Regions from separate parts of the Actinoallomurus sp. NPDC052308 genome, predicted to be linked through region 2. Evidence: riboswitches for the same ligand, from Rfam matches in the RefSeq annotation. Region 2 holds a riboswitch; the other holds the start of a gene.

Region 1 (6,641 bases), on a different contig from region 2:
CCTCCGGGCGGCCCAATCTCAACAGTGAGTTCGGCGGTGGGTGGACCAGCGTCGATCGCGGCTGGAACCTGCGCTGGCAGACCCTGGAACTGCGCCGGCACGACGACCTGTCCGGCTACGTGTGGACCGAACTGTACGACGTCGAGCACGAGATGGCGGGCGTCTACGCCTTCGACCGAAGCCGGAAGGACGGCGGCGGGAACGCCCCGGACCTCGTCAACGCCGACACCGTACTCCTGGTCGACGTCGACCCGCGCGCTCCGGGGCGGGACCTCGTGGTCGGCGGCGACCGGACGGTCGATGTCAACGTCCGGATCTCCCACCACGGGATTTCGGCGATCGAGGCGGTGGTCGTACCCGTTTGGGGCTCGGTGCTCGGCGACTGCGACGCCGCGGCCGTGTCGCGCGCCACCGACGCGATTTCCGTCGCCGATCCGGTCAAAGTGCAGCCTTTCCTGCTCAGCGCGCCTTTCCGGGTCATCGACCGATTGCCCGACGACGTACCGGCGGCTCGACTGCACCTCCTGATCGTGTCAGCGGGCGAGGTCATCGGGCGCTCCTACGTCGATGTCGGTATCGACGCTTATCTGGACTCCTCGGCCCGGGTCGCCACCTGATCCGAGAACCGTTGTCCGGCCGGGTTCCGCCTTAACGGAGATCAGGGCCGTCCGCCGGCCGTCGGGCCCCGGCGGACGGCCCACATGTGGCCACGAACCGCAGAATCCGGGTCGATGGACAGCGGTCTATGCATCGTTGCAATACGCTGGTATCCGATGTTCTCAGGTGCACAATTCTCGAAGAGAGTGCCATGACCAAAGCTCGCCTTCGAGACGTAGCCGCCCGCGCGGGAGTCTCGATTCGTACGGTATCCAACGTCGTCAACGGATATGCGCCGGTCTCGGATGAGACGCGGCTACGGGTCGAGGCGGCGGTGGCCGAACTGGGATACCGGCCGAATCTCCTCGCGCGCAATCTCAAGCGGGGCCGTACCGGGATGCTGGCGCTGGTCGTTCCCGAACTGGACGTGCCCTATTTCGCGGAACTGGCCAGAGCGGTCGTCACCGAGGCACGCCGGCATGGGTACACGGTGGTGATCGATCAGACCGATGGCGAGCCGGACCGCGAACGCGAACTCATCATGGGGGCGAGCGCCGCGCTGTTCGACGGTGTCATCCTCAGCCCGCTCGCGCTGTCCCAGGCGGATCTCGCCATGCGTGACACCACGAGTCCGCTGGTGCTGCTCGGCGAACGGATCGTGGAGAGCCCGTACGACCATGTCGCCATCGACAACGTCGCCGCCGCGCGTACGGCCACCGAGCACCTGATCGATATCGGCCGCACCCGGATCGCCGCGATGGGCGACCAGCCCTATGAGACCGGCGAGACGGCCCAACTGCGCACGCGCGGCTATCGCGAGGCTCATGCGGCCCGAGGCCGTGCTCTGGACGAATCGCTGGTCATCAGTACGCGCCGGTTCCACCGATCCGAGGGGGCGCGGGCCATGGCGACCCTGCTCGATCGCGCCGACGGACCTCCCGACGCCGTCTTCTGCTACAACGACCTGCTGGCCATCGGCGCCATACGGACTCTCCTCGCCCGCGGGTTGCGCGTCCCGGAGGACGTGGCCGTCGTCGGCTTCGACGACATCGAGGAAGGCCGCTACAGCACGCCCTCGCTCACCACCGTCTCACCGGACAAGGACCTGATCGCCCGGCTCGCCGTGGACCGGCTGATCGCACGGCTCGGCGACCGGTCGGAGGAGAAGCCCGCGGAGCTGTGGGCGCCGCACCGACTGGTCACCCGCGAGAGCACCGTGACCTGAACCGGGCGCCGCCGCGTTCGCGGCCGGAGTCCGGGGCGGTCGGATACGCTCGCGACCGGCATGAACCGACGCGAGGTGCCCCTGCTCAGGGGAGAATCGGGAAGCCGGTGAGATTCCGGCACGGGCCCGCCGCGGTGACCGGGGAGCCGCCGTCCACGCGCGTACGCGCAGCCACTGGCCGCCAGGCCGGGAAGGCGGATGGTCAGGCATCGATCCGGGAGTCCGAAGACCGGCCTCGCTCCACCGGCCACCGCCGAGGTGGCCCGACGCAGCGGGAGCCTGCCCATGAACGCCGGCATCTACGACCTGATCCACCGCCGCCGCGACGTGCGCGCCCAGTTCACGGGCACGCCGATACCAGATGAGGTCCTCCACCGGGTCCTGACCGCCGCGCACGCGGCGCCCAGCGTCGGCCTGTCCCAGCCCTGGGACTTCGTCCTCGTCAGGGATCCGGCCGTCCGGCGCGCCTTCCACGACCACGTCCAGCACGAACGCGCCGAGTTCGCGGCCACCCTCAGCGGGGCCGACGCCGACCGGTTCGCGCGGATAAAGATCGACGGTGTACTGGAGAGCAGCCTGTCGATCGTGGTCACCTACTGTCCCGAACGAGGCGGTCCGGCGGTGCTGGGCCGGCACGCCATCGCCGACGCGGGGCTGTACTCGGTCTGCCTGGCCATCCAGAACCTGTGGCTGGCCGCCACCGCCGAGGACCTCGGCGTCGGCTGGGTGTCCTTCTACCGGGAGCCGTACGTGCGTCGGCTGCTCGGCATCCCGGCCGGGATCCGGCCGGTCGCCTGGCTGTGCCTGGGACCGGTCACTCATCTGGAGACCGTGCCGGACCTCGAACGGCACGGCTGGCGCCGCCGACGCCCCCTGGAGACCGTGATCCACCACGACCGATGGTGAGCACTTCGCGCGACACCGGAGAGGACCGGGACCTCGCCGCTCAACCGTGCGAGCGGCGGCCGCTGCGGCGGGGAGGGGGCGGGGCGCCGTCCAGCAGTGAGAGGCGACGCTCCTCCCCCTCCTCCTCCACCTGGAGTACGACCCGGCGCAGCCCCTCGGCGAGGGCCCGGCACTCGGCGGCGCTCAGCCGCGAGGTGACGAACGCCTCCTCCTCGTTGAACCGGGGGAACACGCGCTCCATCAGCTCCTCGCCCTGTGGCGTGAGCATGAGCAGGACGAGGCGTCCGTCGGTCGGGTGATCGGCGCGCCGGAGCAGGCCGCGCGACTCCAGGGTCCGTGCCACGCCGGTCAGCGTCCCCTTGGAGATGCCCGCCTCCTCCGCCACGTGCCGGGTCTCCGGCTCCCCCCAGATCCAGACCACCCACAGCACGACGAACGCCGTCCAGGTCAGGCCGGACTCGCGGAGGACGGAGTTCTCCAGGTGCTGCCGGACGGCGGCCGCGGCCCGGTAGATGTTGGCCACCGCCGCCATCTGCTCGCGGTGGATACGGACGTCACCGAGCCTGGCCTCGGCCAGCTTCTCCGCTTCGGTGATGGATCGGTGGCCGGGCACGTCGCGCTCCTTCGACTGCGGCCCGCGACCGATCGGGGTCGGCGCCGCCTCGGTTGTTCGAAACCGGATTCTACGATCGTCGGCCGCGGGCCGCGCGGACGAAGGCGTCGAACAGCGCCTGCTGTACGGAGTCCTCCGCGGCGGTGTCCTCCGGGTGCCACTGCACGGCCGTGAACCAGGAACGGGAGCCGGGCCGTTCGACGGCCTCGACGGTCCCGTCCCCGGCCCGCGCGGTGACGACCAGGCCCCGGCCGAGGCGGTCGACGCGCTGGTGGTGGAAGCACGACGCCTCGACCTTCTCCGCGCCCGTCGCCCGCGCGACGAGCGACGCCGGCTCCAGCGCGACGGGATGGATGACGGAGCGGTGCTCGCGCTCGGGCCCGCCCATGTCCTGCTCGAGGGTGCCGCCGAGCGCGGTGTTGACGACCTGCAGCCCGCGGCAGATCGCCAGCAGGGGCAGCCCGGCCTCCAGGGCCTGGCGGGCGACCTCCAGGTCGAAGCCGTCCTGCTCGTCGTCCACGTCGTAGACGCTGACGTGCGTCTCCCGGTCGCCGTAGCGGTGGGGGGCCAGGTCGCCGCCGCCGGGGAGCAGGACGGCGTCGAAGCGCGTCAGGCGGTCGGCGACCTCGGCCGGGTCGGCGACACCACCGGGGGCGTGCGGGTGGACGGACGCGGGTTCTCCCCCGGCCCGCCACACCGCCTCGATCAGTTTGCGGGCGTTGACCTCGGCGGCGAAGCGCAGGGCGGAGGTCGTGGCGGAGAAACGGGCGGGGATGGCGATCAGCGGACGGGTCACAGCTGGATCCAGGTCGTCTTGAGTTCGGTGTACTTCTCCAGGGCGTGCACGGACTTGTCCCGGCCGTTGCCGGACTGCTTCACGCCGCCGAACGGGACGGTGAGGTCGCCCTCCTCGTAGCAGTTCACCCAGACCGTCCCGGCACGCAGGGCGCGGGCGACCTTGTGGGCGGTGGACAGGTCGGACGTCCACAGGCCGGCGGCCAGGCCGTACTCGGTGTCGTTGGCCAGCGCGACGGCCTCGTCGAGGTCGTCGAAGGTCAGCACGGACAGCACGGGCCCGAAGATCTCCTCGCGGGCCAGCCGTGAGCCCGGGGCGACCTGGTCGAAGACCGTGGGGCGCAGGTAGCTGCCGCCGCTCTCGGCCAGGATGGGCTCGCCGCCGGCGCGCAGTCGCGCGCCCTCGTCGAGTCCGGTACGGACGTGACCCATGACCCGCTCCAGGTGGCTCTGCCGGGCCAGGGCGCCCATCTCGGTGCCGGGATCCAGCGGATCGCCCACGCGCAGCGCGCGGGCGCGCTCCACCACGGCCTCCACGACCCGTTCGGCGACGGAGCAGTGGACCAGCAGGCGGGAGGGGGCGGTGCACATCTCGCCCTGGTTGAAGAAGATGCCCCACGCGGCGGTGGCGGCGGCCTGCTCCAGGTCCGGGGCGTCCGGCAGGATGATGTTGGGCGACTTGCCGCCCAGTTCCAGCCAGACGCGCTTGAGGTTGGAGTCGGCCGCGTACCGCAGGAAGTGACGGCCCACGGCGGTGGAGCCGGTGAAGGCGAGGACGTCCACGCCGGGGTGGAGGCCGAGCGCCCGCCCGGCGGTCGGGCCGTCGCCGGCGACGACGTTGAGCACGCCGGGCGGCAGGCCTGCCTCGGTGGCCAGGCGGCCGACCATGAGCGCGGACAGCGGGGACCATTCGGAGGGCTTGAGCACGACGGTGCAGCCGGCGGCGAGCGCCGGGGCGACCTTCCAGGAGGCCAGCGTCAGCGGGAAGTTCCACGGGACGACGGCGCCGACCACTCCGGTCGGCTCGCGGGTGACGAGGGCCAGCGCGTCCGCGGCGGTCTGCGGGACCTCGTCGGCGAGCTTGTCGGCCAGCTGCCCGTACCAGCGGAAGGTGCCGATCGCCGCGCGGAGCTCGATGGCGTGGGACTCGCCGATGGGCTTGCCCATCTCCAGGCTGATGGTGAGGGCGAGGTCGGCGCGGTGCTCTTCCAGCAGGTCGGCGAGGCGCAGCAGGGCGCGGCCGCGCTCGACGGGCGCCAGGCGGGGCCAGGGCCCGGAGTCGAAGGCACGCCGGGCCGCGGCCACCGCCGCGTCGACCTCGGCGACGCCGGCGTCGGCGACCTCGGCGAGCACCTGGCCGTCGCGGGGCGAGACCACCGCGAAAGAGGCACCTCCGCCCGCCTCGTCCCTGCCGTCGATGTGGTGCTGAGCCGGAAGGTCGAGTTCCTTGGCGCGGCGCAGTAGTTCCTCGTGCGTGGCGTGCAACGCCTGCCTCTCCTTCGTACGGTGCGGAAACGGTGGTGGGTTCGGTGCGCCGGCCGGGTGGCCGGACCGCCTGACGCGGACCCGCCACCCGGCCGGCGCGTGAGGTCAGCCGCTCGGCGCGGCGCGGCGAGCGCGGGTGAGCCGGGCGGCGACCGCGCTCAGGCCCAGGACGACGGGAACGGTGAGCTCCAGCCAGGTCGCCGTCGTGGCGCTGCCGCCGATGAGCGTGGTGAAGTTGGCGACGATGACCGCGATGGACCCGCCGATCCCCAGCGCGCCCAGGGCGGGGGCGACCAGGGTGTTCCAGAGGCGCCGGTCGAGCCGCTCGCGCCGGAAGAAGACGATCACGGAGATGGACGTCAGGAAGTAGAGCAGCATCATCGCGAGCACGGCCACGCCGCTGAACCAGGAGAAGAGGCTCAGTACCGGGTCCTTGCCGAACACCGCGAACGGCAGCACCAGGACCAGCGCGATCGCCGTCTGGACGCACCCCGCGACCCACGGGGAGTGCCGCTTGTTGATCGCGGCGAGCCCGCGGGGCAGCAGGCCGTCACGGCCGAGCGAGAACAGGTAGCGGTTGGCGGAGTTGTGGAAGGCGAGGATGCCGGCGAAGAGGGAGGTGGCGAGCAGGATCGGCAGGACGTGGTCGGCCCAGCTCCCGAGCGCCTGGGAGACGGGGTTGAAGACGAAGACGGTCGAGTCCCCGCCGGAGAGGGCCTTGCCGGCCGCGCCGGTCGCCTTGGAAGCCCCGTAGGAGGAGATGAGCATCCAGCTGACGAAGGCGAAGAAGCCGGTGATGACGGTGACGGAGAGATAGGTGGCGCGCGGGACGGTCCGGCGCGGCTCCTTGGCCTCCTCTCCGTAGATCGCGGTGGCCTCGAAGCCGAACATCGAGGCGATGGCGAACATCAGCGCCACGCCGGGCGCCCCGTGCAGGGCCGCGCCGGGCGAGAAGCTGTGCGTGACGCCGAGGCCCTCGGGTCCGCCGCCCTTGACGAGGGTGACGAGCGCGAAGACGAA
Region 2 (6,641 bases):
GGGTGAAGCCGGCCTTCGCCGCGACGGCCTGGGAGGCGCGGTTGCCTACGGCGGCCAGCAGCTCGACCCGGTGGAGTCCCTTCTGGAAGGCGTACGCGGCGGCGGCGCGCGTCGCCTCGACGGCGTACCCCTTGCGCCGCGCCCACGGCGCGATCCAGTAGCCGACCTCGACGCGGCCGTCCGTCCAGTCCGTACGGCTCAGGCCGACGGTGCCGGCGAACCGGTCGCCGCCGACGATGGCGAAGTTGATCCCGTGGATCGGATCGACGTGGGAGTCGGTCAGGCACCAGGCCAGCGCCGTCTCGGCGGTCTGGGCGGGCGCCCACGCCATCCAGCGCAGGATCTCCGGGTCGTGGCTCGCCGCGAGGACGTCGGCGGCGTCGCCCTCCTCGAACGGGCGGAGCAGCAGCCGCTGGCTCTCCAGCAGCACACCCTGGTCGAAGGTCATCGGCACACTCCCACGAAACGGCTCGCCATCTCCGGACTACCAGCCCAATGGAGATGAAGGTAGGAGGCAAGTCGCAGGCGCCCGGCGAATCCCTCCGGATCGGCGCCCGGCCACCGCCAGGCGGGCTCGGCGCCCGGCCCGGGGCGCACCGCCGTACGGTGGAACTCGTGGCCGCGGAAGCGTTCGCCCGCCCGCGCCACCGGCGAGTCGCGCAACGCCACCGCCTCCCGGTAGCCGAGCGTGAGCCGGCCGGTCATGCGCGCCTCCGCGTCGAGGACCCCGCACATCGGCGCCCCTTCGAGGGTGCGGGCGAGGTAGAGCAGGCCGGCGCACTCGGCGTAGATCGGGCCGTCGAACGCGGCGACCTGCCGGCGCAACGGCTCATTGGCCGCCAGCTCCGCCGCGTACATCTCGGGGAAGCCGCCGCCGATCACGACGCCGCGCGTGCCCTCCGGGAGCGCCTCGTCGCGCAGCGGGTCGAACGGTACGACCTGCGCCCCGGCCGCGCTCAGCAGTTCGTCGTTCTCGGCGTACCCGAACGTGAACGCCGGTCCGCCCGCCACCGCCACCACCGGACGCGCGGGGCCCTCGGTCCGTTCCAGGGGCCGGTCGGCGCCCTCCGGTTCCCCGAGCCGCGCGGCGCCCTCCGCGCGGTCCGCCGGCGCGGCCGGGTCCCGGAGGCGGGCGTCGATCTGCGCGGCCGGGTCCCAGGGGCGGGCGTCGATCGGCGGGGCGCCGTGGGCAAGCGCGAGCAGGCCGCGAAGGTCGCAGGACTCCTCGACGAGCGCGCCCAGGCGCTCGACGGTGCGTACGGCCTCGGCACGGCGCTCGGCGGCCGGGATGAGACCGAGGTGACGCGACGGGGTGGCGACGTCCGCGTCACGCCGCAGCACCCCGAACACCGGCAGCCCGGTCTCCTCGATCGCCGCGCGGCAGATCCGCTCGTGCCGCTCCGAGCCGACCCGGTTGAGGATCACGCCGCCGATCCGCACCGTGGAGTCGTAGGTGATGAACCCGTGGACGAGCGCGGCGATCGAGCGGCCCGCCGACGAGGCGTCCACGACGAGGACGACGGGCGCCTCCAGCAGCCGGGCCACGTGCGCCGTCGAGGCGAACCCGCCCCCGGCGGCCTCGGCTCCGTCGAACAGCCCCATCACGCCCTCGACGACGGCGACGTCCGCGCCGCGCGCGCCGTGCAGGAACAGCGGCGCGACGAGGTCCTCGGAGGTCAGCCAGGGGTCGAGGTTGCGGCCCGGCCGCCCGGCCGCGAGCGTGTGGTAGCCCGGGTCGATGTAGTCCGGCCCGACCTTGTGCGGCGAGACGGCCAGCCCGCCGGCGGTCAGCGCGGCCATCAGCCCGGTCGCCACCGTCGTCTTCCCGCTCCCGGAGGCGGGGGCGGCGACGACGAGTCTCGGCATCCTCACCGGGCCGGCCCTGTCGTCGGGAATGGGCTCACCACTCGATGCCCTTCTGGCCCTTCTGGCCCGCGTCCATGGGGTGCTTTACCTTGCCCATCTCGGTGACGAGGTCGGCGACCTCCACCAGCCGCGGGTCGGCGTCGCGGCCGGTGATGACGACGTGCTGGTACCCCGGCCGGTCCCGCAACGTCGCGATCACGTCCTCGACGTCCACCCAGCCCCACTTCATCGGATAGGTGAACTCGTCCAGCACGTACAGCGTGTAGGTCTCGGCGGCGAGGTCGCGTTTGATCTGCTCCCAGCCCTCGCGGGCGTCCGCGGCGTGGTCCTCCTCCGTGCCGGGCCGCTGGATCCACGACCAGCCCTCACCCATCTTGTGCCAGTCGACCGGGCCGCCCTCGCCGGACTCGCCGAGCACCCGCAGCGCCCGTTCCTCGCCGATGCGCCACTTCGCGGACTTGACGAACTGGAACACGCCGATCGGCCAGCCCTGGTTCCAGCCGCGCAGGGCCAGTCCGAAGGCCGCGGTCGACTTGCCCTTGCCCGGCCCCGTGTGGACGACGACGAGGGGCCGGTTGCGGCGCTGCCGAGTGGTGAGCCCGTCGTCGGGCACCTGCGACGGTTTTCCCTGCGGCATGTCAGTCCTTCCCGGAACAGTGGCGGAGCGAGGTCACGGCGACGGTGGCGCGGCGGGTCACGGCGACGCCGGGGAGACCGGTCACGGCGACGGTGGCGAAGCCGGTCACGGCGACGGCGGGGAGGCGGGTCACGCCGCGGCCCGGTGGTCGTGGACGACGCCGGTGAGGGCGTCGGCGGCCAGCTCCTCCAGGCGCACGGCCTCGGCGCCGAGCCGGGCGGCGATCCCGCCCGCGAGCCCGAGGCGCACCGGGCCGCGCTCGCAGTCGACCACGACGGAGGTGACACCGCGCAGCAGGTCGGCGGCGCGCAGCGCGTCGGCCGGCGAGCCGTGCGTGGCCCGCCCGTCGGTCACCAGGACGAGCAGGGGGCGGCGCGCGGGGTCGCGCAGGCGTTCGGCGCGCAGCAGGTCGGCCGCGCGAAGCAGGCCGGCGGCCAGCGGAGTACGGCCGCCGGTGGGCAGCGTCTCGAGGCGGCGCGCCCCGGCCTCGACGGAGGAGGTCGGCGGCAGCGCCAGCTCGGCGGACGTGCCGCGGAAGGTGATCAGACCGACCTTGTCGCGACGCTGGTAGGCGTCGAGGAGGAGGCTGAGCACGGCGCCCTTGACGGCGCGCATCCGCTGCCGGGCGGCCATCGAGCCGCTGGCGTCCACGACGAACAGCACCAGGTTGCCCTCCCGGCCCTCCCGGACCCGCTCGCGCAGGTCGTCGGAGCGGACGACGAGCCCGGGACCGGAGCGGCCGCGGGCGCGCTGGTGCGGGGCCGCCGCGAGGAGGGTCGCGGTCAGGTGGACCGAACGCGTGCCCGGCCGCGCGCCGGTCGTCCGGCCGTACGGCGTCCGGGCCCGCGAGCGGCGGCCGGGCGCGCCTTCGCCGAGGCCGGGGACGGTGAAGACCCGCGTCCGGTACACCGCGTCGGCGGGCGCCGGCTCCGGGGAGTCCCCCCGGGCGCGCTTCCCGGAGCCCTCGCCGGACTCCTCGCCGGACAGGGCCTGCTCGATGTCGACCGGCGCCCCGTCTCCCGGCCCGGCCGGGTCGCCGGGTCCGTCCGGTCCGCCGCCGGGTCCGTCCGGTCCGGGGTCGTCGGGGTCGGGGTCTTCGGGGTCCGTTCCCGAGTCCGGCTTCGCGTCCGTCTCCGGGGCCGACTTCGGGTCCGGCCCGGTGCTCTGCTCGGGGACGAGGTCGGGCGCCGTGTCCTCGCCGAACCCGGGATCCTGCGGCTCCGCGGAGTCGTAGCCGCCGGTGTTCTCCAGGACCTCGTCGAGTTTGTCCTCGTCGAGGCCGGGCGCGTCGAAGGGGTCGCGGCGGCGCCGGTGCGGGAGGGCGAGACGGGCGGCGACGCGCACGTCGTCCGCGGTGACGACCGTACGGTCGTGCCAGGCGGCGAGGGCCATCGCGGCGCGCGCCATCACGATGTCGGCCCGCAGCCCGTCCACCTCGAACGCCGCGCACACCGCCGTGATCTGCCGCAGCGCGCCGTCGGGCAGGACGACGTCGGGCAGCCGGGCGCGGGCCTGTTCGATCCGCCAGGCCAGCTCGGTCTCGGCGCGCGCCCAGTCGGCCGCGAACCCCGCCGGGTCGGCCTCGTACGCCAGGCGGCGACGCACGACCTCGGCCCGCTCCTCCGGGTCGCGGGTGGCGGCCACCTCCACCGTCAGCCCGAACCGGTCGAGCAGCTGCGGCCGCAGCTCGCCCTCTTCGGGGTTCATCGTGCCGACGAGCAGGAACCGCGAGGCGTGCCGGACGGAGACGCCCTCACGCTCGACGTAGGAGTGGCCCATCGCGGCCGCGTCGAGGAGCAGGTCGACGAGGTGGTCGTGCAGCAGGTTGACCTCGTCGACGTACAGCACGCCGCGGTGCGCGGCGGCCAGCAGGCCGGGCTGGTAGGCCTGGACGCCCTCGGTGAGGGCGCGTTCGAGGTCGAGCGAGCCGGTCAGGCGGTCCTCGGCGGCGCCGATCGGCAGCTCCACGAGCCGGGCGGGCCGCACCTGCCCGCCCGCCCCGTCGCCGTGCGGCCCGTCGGGGCACCGCGGGTCGGGCGCGTCGGGGTCACAGGAGAACCGGCAGTCCGTCACCACCGCGACCTCCGGCAGCAGCGCGGCGAGCGCCCGCACGATGGTGGACTTCGCGGTGCCCTTCTCGCCCCGGACCAGCACTCCGCCGACGGCCGGGGAGACCGCGTTGATCAGGAGGGCGAGCTTGAGGTCCGCCATCCCGGTGACGGCGGAGAACGGATAGGTGTTCACCCGGTGGTCGTCCTTTCCTCGGGTTAACGCGCCCGTAGGTGGCCTGGCAATCGGCGGCCGGAGTCTCCTGGCTCCCGGATCACCGCCCGTCCTCGGCCTTCCGGCTCACGCCGTGGCCAACACCCGAGGAAGGACTTCCCGGTCACAGTTGCGCGACAGCCCCGGATTCGCACCGGGTTCCTCCGCGTACCGCCGGAGGACAGCATGACATATCCGGCCTGACGCGCGACACCGCAGGTACGGCCGTCGTCCGTGATCCGGCGCACGGGATGACAGGGCCGCCGCGGCCGGGCGCACGGCGGGTGCACGTTATCGCGGGACGGCCGGACGCTGCCGGGAGAGCGGCGATCTGCTTGAATAGAACCTGTTCTATTTTCGGGCTGGGAGGCGTGCGGATGAGGCTCGGCATCAACGTCGGCTACTGGCAACGGAATCCAGAGGACGCGACCGAGACGGTGCTCGCCGCCGAGCGGCTCGGCTACGAGTACGTCTACACCGCCGAGGCGTACGGCTCGGACGCCTTCACCACGCTCACCTGGTACGCCGCGCGGACCTCGCGCATCAAGCTGGGCACCGCGGTGGCCCAGATGTCCGCCCGCACGCCCGCCGCCACCGCCATGCACGCCCTGACCCTCGACGCGCTGTCCGGCGGCCGGCTCACCCTCGGCATCGGCGCGTCGGGCCCGCAGGTGGTGGAGGGCTGGTACGGCGTGCCGTTCGCCCGCCCGCTGGAGCGCACCCGCGAGTACGTCCGGATCCTGCGGGAGGTGTGGCGGCGCGCGGAGCCGGTCACCTCCGCCGGCCCGCACTACCCGCTGCCGCTGCCGGCCTCCGCGTACGCGCCGGGCCGGGTGACCGGCCTCGGCAAGCCGCTCAAGTCGATCGTCCACCCGGTGCGCCCGGACATCCCGGTCTACCTCGGCGCGGAAGGCCCGAAGAACATCGCCCTCGCCGCCGAGATCGCCGACGGCTGGCTGCCCCTCTTCGTCGACCCCACGCAGATCGAGACGGTCTTCGGCGCCTCACTGGCCGGCCGCCGCGAAGGCTTCGACATCGCCGCCACCGTGACGACGATCGTCACCGACGACCTGGCGGCCGCGCTGGAGTTCGCCAAGATCCCGCTGGCCTTCTACATCGGCGGCATGGGGGCCAGGGACCGCAACTTCCACCTGGACCTGATCGGACGCCTCGGGTACGCCGAGGAGGCCGCGCGGGTGCAGGAGCTGTTCCTGGCGGGCCGGCGCGACGAGGCGGTCACGGCGGTGCCGGACGAGCTGGCCGACTCGATCTCCCTCCTCGGCCCGATCGGGCGCATCAGGGAGCGGCTCCGGCTCTGGCAGGAGTCCCCCGTGACCACGCTCCTCATCGCCGGCGTCAAGGACGAGCCGACCCTCAAGGCGATCCGCGACCTCGTACAGCCCTGACCGACCGCCCACCCGCCCGGCGACCCGCCGGGTCGAGCCGGGCGCGCGGGTCCGTCAGCTCCAGGCGCGGGACAGCATCCACGTGCCGGTCGCCTGGTCGTGGCGCAGTTCGTACACCCCGACCGTCCGGTCCGGGGTCGCCTCGACGCGCCAGAACTCGCGCTCGCCGCCTTCCGGGGCCTCGGGATGGCGTTCGTGCCACCAGTCGCGGGTGGTGACCCAGCGGTCCAGCACCCGCAGGACCGTGTAGAGCCGACCGCGCCAGACGAAGCGGGAGGGCCTGCCGTCGGTGAGCCAGACCTCGACGGGGTCGCCGTACACCCGGCTCATCGCCCGCGACCCGGCGCGTCCGTACACCTCTCGGGTCCATCGCTCGCTCCGCCCACGCGGGCCGCCCACCTCTCGGATCGGTGACAAGGAGTGAACCTGGGGGAAGGCAGGCGATAGATTCGAACATATGTTCGACATGA

The links. Region 2 has a riboswitch for cobalamin ahead of AB0L00_RS37155 (putative cobaltochelatase). Riboswitches for the same ligand answer to the same signal wherever they lie in the genome.
Region 1: another riboswitch for cobalamin. It lies ahead of bluB (5,6-dimethylbenzimidazole synthase); the one in region 2 lies ahead of AB0L00_RS37155 (putative cobaltochelatase).

Annotation. Positions count from the first base shown of each region.
Region 1 covers NZ_JBFAUM010000029.1:15,773-22,413, forward strand. Annotated here, with positions in the region: gene AB0L00_RS38350 (sugar-binding domain-containing protein) at 1-617, shown strand, start outside; gene AB0L00_RS38355 (LacI family DNA-binding transcriptional regulator) at 809-1,822, shown strand; cobalamin riboswitch at 1,879-2,075, shown strand; gene bluB (5,6-dimethylbenzimidazole synthase) at 2,108-2,728, shown strand; gene AB0L00_RS38365 (MarR family transcriptional regulator) at 2,769-3,341, opposite strand; gene AB0L00_RS38370 (gamma-glutamyl-gamma-aminobutyrate hydrolase family protein) at 3,412-4,137, opposite strand; gene AB0L00_RS38375 (aldehyde dehydrogenase) at 4,134-5,621, opposite strand; gene AB0L00_RS38380 (APC family permease) at 5,727-6,641, opposite strand, start outside.
Region 2 covers NZ_JBFAUM010000026.1:70,145-76,785, forward strand. Annotated here, with positions in the region: gene AB0L00_RS37135 (GNAT family protein) at 1-448, opposite strand, end outside; gene AB0L00_RS37140 (cobyrinate a,c-diamide synthase) at 445-1,866, opposite strand; gene cobO (cob(I)yrinic acid a,c-diamide adenosyltransferase) at 1,901-2,503, opposite strand; gene AB0L00_RS37150 (hypothetical protein) at 2,505-2,636, opposite strand; gene AB0L00_RS37155 (putative cobaltochelatase) at 2,633-4,747, opposite strand; cobalamin riboswitch at 4,808-4,930, opposite strand; gene AB0L00_RS37160 (LLM class F420-dependent oxidoreductase) at 5,143-6,171, shown strand; gene AB0L00_RS37165 (DUF6504 family protein) at 6,226-6,501, opposite strand.